One region of the Vibrio scophthalmi genome, then DNA from elsewhere that is predicted to be linked to it. Evidence: predicted binding sites of a transcription regulator. Region 1 holds the regulator's gene; the other holds the start of a gene.
What was found. Region 1 encodes CRP, which controls carbon source genes, mostly activating them, when cyclic AMP is high. Its sites were predicted from a motif close to TGTGANNNNNNTCACA; they were not measured.

Region 1 (3,203 bases):
GAACTTAACATGCTTGTCATCGACAAAGGTTAAGTTCGAGTAATCACAGGAACGTTATCACTAGACAAGGTTTGTCATGTCAGCAAAGCATCCGATCATTGCCGTCACCGGTTCCTCTGGCGCCGGAACGACCACCACTTCTGAAGCCTTTCGTAAAATGTTCAATATGATGGACATCAAGCCTGCATGGGTGGAAGGCGATAGCTTCCATCGATTTACTCGCCCAGAAATGGATGTAGAAATTCGTAAAGCACGCGAACAAGGTCGTCATATTAGTTACTTCGGCCCGCAAGCTAATGACTTCCCCGGCTTAGCCGACTTCTTCCACCAATATGGCCAAGATGGCAGCGGTAAGATCCGTCGCTATCTACACACCTTCGACGAAGCGGTTCCCTACAATCAAATGCCAGGCACATTTACGCCTTGGCAAGACCTGCCAGAAAACAGTGATGTGCTGTTCTACGAAGGACTGCATGGTGGCGTGGTGAATGGGGATATTAATGTCGCCCAGCATGTCGACTTTTTGATTGGTATGGTACCTATCGTTAACCTTGAGTGGATTCAAAAATTTGTTCGCGATACTCGTGATAGAGGTCACTCCAAAGAAGCGGTGATGGATTCAATCGTGCGTTCGATGGACGATTACCTCAATTACATCACCCCACAGTTTTCACGTACCCATATCAACTTCCAACGTGTGCCAACCGTTGATACTTCAAACCCGCTAGATGCGAAGGGGATTCCAAGCTTAGATGAAAGCTTTGTTGTAATCCGCCTACGTGGTTTTAAAAACGTTGACTATCCCTACCTATTAGCAATGATAGATGGCTCGTTTATGTCGCGTCATAACACCTTAGTTGTGCCTGGCGGTAAAATGAGTTTTGCAATGGAGTTAATCGTCAGACCGATTCTTCAGCAATTAATCGAAACTGGAAAAATTGGCTAAAAATCAGCATTAGAACACGATTACTTTTCATACCGTGATCATGTGCACGTTTTTGCTTAGGAAATAGTCTCTCGGACCCGATTAAAATCAAGAAATCGTTCCGGAAAAAGGATACTATTTGAAACCGAAACACAAGATAGCTTGCAGCACTCATTTAAGTGCTCCTAGCCTAGTTATCCCGATTTCGGGCCCAGCTAAATTATGGAAAGCAGCAAGCGTACCCTGCAGAGGAAGTGAGATATTATGGTTCTAGGTAAACCTCAAACCGATCCAACATTAGAGTGGTTCCTTTCACACTGTCATATTCATAAGTACCCATCAAAAAGCACGCTAATCCACGCGGGCGAAAAAGCAGAAACTTTGTACTACATTGTTAAAGGTTCTGTTGCCGTACTTATTAAAGATGAAGAAGGTAAGGAGATGATCCTTTCTTACCTAAACCAAGGTGATTTCATCGGTGAGCTTGGTCTATTTGAAGAAGATCAAGAGCGTACCGCTTGGGTTCGTGCTAAATCTCCTTGTGAAGTAGCGGAAATCTCGTTCAAAAAATTTCGTCAGTTGATTCAGGTAAACCCTGATATCCTAATGCGTCTGTCTTCACAGATGGCTCGTCGTCTACAAGTGACTAGCCAAAAAGTAGGCGACCTAGCCTTCCTAGACGTAACTGGCCGTATTGCACAAACGCTACTAAACCTAGCGAAACAACCAGATGCAATGACTCACCCAGACGGCATGCAAATCAAGATCACTCGTCAAGAGATCGGTCAGATTGTTGGCTGTTCTCGTGAAACCGTTGGTCGTATCTTGAAGATGCTGGAAGAGCAGAACCTAATCTCTGCTCACGGTAAGACTATCGTTGTTTACGGTACGCGTTAATTCACATTGAATTAAGCAAGATTTATAAAGCCACCTTCGGGTGGCTTTTTCTTTTCGGGAACTTGTCATCCTCAAGAGTGAGGAACGAGCGAGTTGGGGATCTCTCTTTCCACAACGAAAAACAAGATTCCCTACTCGCGCTAACACGCTCTATGGAATGACAAATGTAAGGCTAGTGCTTACAAAGCCTGTTTTAACATCCATCGCAATAACATACTGTTACCCGTTAGTACTCTCAAAGATCTTATCTGCAGAGGCGGCGACGAATCCACGGTATAACTCACCATTGGGCATCGGATAACGCTTGGCAAACTCATAAAAACCACCAGGCAGCAACACCACGCCATCATCAAATTCGACCTGTACTTTATCGGCCATGGTTGATGATTGCTCTAGCAGTACTTCAGGTGAACCTTTGACTTCCCCACCCGCTTGGTTAATGACAAACCCCACTGACGACAGATGATCATTCACCTGTTGAACCTCATCAAACTGCTCAAGTTGATTGACACTGACTGTGAAATGATTCGCGCCATAACCATGAGCCGCCAACCAAGCCGCATATTCACTCTCTTCGGCCAACAATAAATAATCGTTATGGCTCAGTTGCCAAGGTCGACCTGCATATAGAAAGGCTTCACCTTGCATCTCAGTTGGATTCACCTGTTCAACTAGCTTTTGCACAATCTGTTGCAACTGCTCTGAACATTCCTCCACTTTAAGTTGGCTAATGAATACCTTGGGTTGCGTGGTATCAGGGTGCTCATAATGCTTTGCCAGCAATTTTTTACTTTCAAACTGGTAATCCCCCGCCTCTTGATAACCCAGTTCAATAAAAGGTTTCGCCAATACTTCTAACGCGACAGGGGAAAGGTTAAAGGTACGTAGAGCAATATGGTCGTTGATCAATGGCTCGTTGCGTTGCAATAATTTGTGGACGTTTCCAGCTGACGGGCATAAGCGTGCAATATAATCATTCCATAATGATTCAAACAGTCGTTCTGGCGTCATAACGCCTCCTTGGAATTATTTTTGTCTCGATATTCTTGGTAAGGATTATTAGTGTAGTAAAAGAAAAGGCCAGTGGAGCATTTTCTCTGGCCTTTTCGATGGTCGGTTAATTACAGTGATAAGCCCGGGCTCAATGTCTCGGGAAGTTCGGTTTGTTCCCCTTCCACCGAGGCCATCGGATAAGCACAATAATCAGCTGCGTAGTAAGCGCTTGGCCGTAAATTTCCCGACGCTCCTGGCCCGCCAAATGGTGCATCACCGCTCGCGCCGGTTAGCGGTCGATTGCGATTAACGATGCCAGCGCGAATATGTTCCACAAAATAGGCCCACTCACTCTCTTGGGTTGTCACCAATCCTGCTGATAGACCAA
Region 2 (3,203 bases), on a different replicon from region 1:
AAAGTAGTGGAAGAGTTAAAGTCGCTGAGCGTGCAAAGCGGATTGTGAATAGTAACAAGCCCACTCAATGAGAAAGAGTGGGCTTGTTCAATTTAAGCTATCGTTTTAACCCGAGTTTCTTCAGGTTTTGGCCGAAAACCTATAGCGCGATAAACAGACCAGCTAATGCTGCGCTCATCATGTTCGCTAGCGTTGCGGCGGTCACTGCGCGGAAACCGAGCTGTGCAACATCTTGACGACGCTCTGGTGCCATTACACCGATAGAACCTAATTGAATCGCAATCGAACCAATGTTGGCAAAGCCACACAGTGCGAAAGTGATGATCACTTGGCTATGGGCAGACAAGGTTTCTTTCACACTAATGAAATCCAAGAAGGCAACAAATTCATTCAGAACTGTTTTTTGACCAATCAATGCACCCGCTGTTAGCAGCTCGTTTGTTGGGATACCGGCAAAGAAAGCCAGTGGTGCAAACAGATAACCAAAAATCAGTTGTAATGATAAGTTATCAATACCAACCCAGTTACCTACGTTCTCAAAACCTGCGTTAACCATGGCGATGACACTGACAAACGCCAGTAGCATTGCGCCGACAGCAACCGCTACTTTTACGCCGTTCATCGCACCAGAAGCCAAGGCGTCGATGATGTTAGCATCGGTACTTGCTTCCAATTCAATTGGGTCGTCTTGGCTTAGTTTTTCACGTTCAGGAACGAGAATTTTTGCCATTAATAGACCACCCGGTGCTGCCATAAAGCTGGCTGCGATTAGGTATTTTAGTTCGATACCAAGAGCGGCGTAGCCACCAAGAACAGAACCCGCGACTGATGCCATACCACCAACGATCACTGCGAAAAGTTCAGAACGGGTCATTTTCGGTAAGAACGGACGCACAATAAGCGAAGCTTCACTCATCGAAAGGAAGATATTGCTGGTTGCAGCCAGAGATTCAACCTGAGAAGTGCCGAGTAGACGGGCAATCGCACCACCAATCACTTTTACTAGCTTCTGCATGATGCCAAGGTAGTAAAGCAGAGAAATAATAGAAGACAGGAAAATGATCAGCGGTAGGACGCGAATAGCAAAGATGAAGTTACCAGAAGCGAGATCGCCAAAAAGGAAGCTAATCCCCGCATCAGCAAATGCGAGCAGACCTGATACACCGTCACTGACTGTCACCAACAACGATTGACCCAATGGGAAATAGAGAACTAAGGCAGCAAAACCTGCCTGAAGTGAAAATGCACCGATGATAGTACGCCAGTTAATATCACGGCGACTGTCTGAAAGTGCGTAAGCACATGCCAATAGAGCCAATATGCCGGCCAAGCTGAAGATGATTTGCATTATGTTGCCTTGCTATGTGTCAGTCTTAAGGCGGGTAAAGAATTACACGCACACAGGCGTTGGCAACAGGGCGGTGTTGTTTCGCCGTGTTGGTTTGCCCGATAGCAAATTCAAGACCCGTAAACGCTCACAGTTACGCTGGGCCCGATTCCTTGGGGCAAATATCCATGTTTCAGTCGATTGAAAGCCGGTTAATGACCTAGCCATACAATTGCTATTGCGTGAGTAGGCTTCATATCTAACCGGGCGCGGAGTATACGCAGCCTTTTTCGTTGTGACAACGATCACTTTTGTTAAAGTTTTTATAGAAAGGAAAACGTTAGCGCAAACGGTTGGGTTTTGTGTGCAAAATAGCAGCAAGGCTTGATGACTAAGGGCGCGATGGAAAAGCGGCAATCAAATAAAGATAAAAAGAAATATGAGTGTTACTTATTGATATTAAAGCACTAGCCTCGAGTGATTTGGCTCTATCTGGCGTGATAAGGTGGTTATTTGCATTGATATGTTGATACCGAAGGGTAAAAGCCTCAGAATGTCGAACTTTTCTACCCGAGCCAAACAAAAATGTCTTGCTCGGCAAGAACCACTATATATTGAGAATCAAATTTATGGGTTTTACCTCGCTCGCTCTTTCTGCTCCAATCCTTAAAGCTATTCAAGAGCAAGGATATGATACGCCGTCGCCAATTCAGGCTCAGGCTATCCCTGCAGTTCTTGAAGGACAAGATGTCATGGCAGCAGCCCAGACGGGTACCGGTAAAACAGCTGGCTTTACGCTTCCAATCCTTGAACTACTAAGTAAAGGTCAAAAAGCGAAGAGCAACCATGTTCGTGCTTTGATTTTAACGCCGACTCGTGAGCTTGCAGCGCAGATCCAAGAGAACGTGCACAACTACAGCCGTTACCTCGATCTAAATTCTACCGTGGTATTTGGCGGCGTAAAAATTAACCCACAAATGATGCAACTGCGTAAAGGCAGCGACATCTTGGTGGCAACTCCGGGTCGTCTACTTGATCTTTTCAACCAGAAAGCGGTGAACTTTTCACAGCTTGAAGTCTTAGTCTTAGATGAGGCTGACCGCATGTTGGATATGGGTTTCTTCCGCGACATCAGCAAAATCCTAAACTTGCTACCGAAAAAGCGTCAAAACCTACTGTTCTCAGCGACGTTCTCACCAGAGATCCGCGATCTTGCAAAAGGTTTGGTAAACAACCCAGTCGAAATCTCAGTTGCACCGGCTAACTCAACCGCAGAAAAAGTAGAGCAGTGTATCTACCCAGCGGATAAAGGTAAGAAGCCAGCGATGCTATTGAAGTTGATTACCGATGGTAATTGGCGCCAAGTATTGGTTTTTAGCCGCACTAAACATGGCGCAAACCGTCTTGCACATTACCTAAATGAGCAAGGTGTGACTGCGGCACCAATCCATGGCAATAAGAGCCAAGGTGCGCGTACTCGTGCATTGGCTGATTTTAAATCTGGTGATGTGCGCGTATTAGTTGCAACCGACATTGCTGCGCGTGGTATTGATATTCCTCAGTTGCCACAAGTCGTGAACTTCGATCTACCGAACGTATCAGAAGACTACGTACACCGAATTGGTCGTACTGGACGTGCTGGCGAAGCGGGTAAAGCCGTATCATTAGTGTGTGCGGATGAAACCGATGAGCTATTTGGTATTGAGCGTCTAATTCAAACGCTACTACCACGCATGGAGTTGGAAGGCTTTAAACCAAGTAATCCACTGCCAGAATCACGTTTGGATACCCGCCCATTCAAAGCGAAGAAACCAAAGAAAGCGAAAAAGCCAAGAACAGGCCATGCTGATGGTCAACGCTCTGGTGATAACGCGCG

Region 2: the regulator CRP is predicted to act here: its motif matches at 1,622-1,637, upstream of RJD38_RS16020 (NupC/NupG family nucleoside CNT transporter).

Annotation. Positions count from the first base shown of each region.
Region 1 covers NZ_CP134271.1:1,710,480-1,713,682, reverse strand. Annotated here, with positions in the region: gene RJD38_RS07805 (phosphoribulokinase) at 77-946, shown strand; gene crp (cAMP-activated global transcriptional regulator CRP) at 1,190-1,822, shown strand; gene RJD38_RS07795 (DUF1338 domain-containing protein) at 2,042-2,833, opposite strand; gene astD (succinylglutamate-semialdehyde dehydrogenase) at 2,944-3,203, opposite strand, start outside.
Region 2 covers NZ_CP134272.1:247,512-250,714, reverse strand. Annotated here, with positions in the region: gene RJD38_RS16025 (LysR family transcriptional regulator) at 1-7, shown strand, start outside; gene RJD38_RS16020 (NupC/NupG family nucleoside CNT transporter) at 140-1,348, opposite strand; gene RJD38_RS16015 (DEAD/DEAH box helicase) at 1,957-3,203, shown strand, end outside.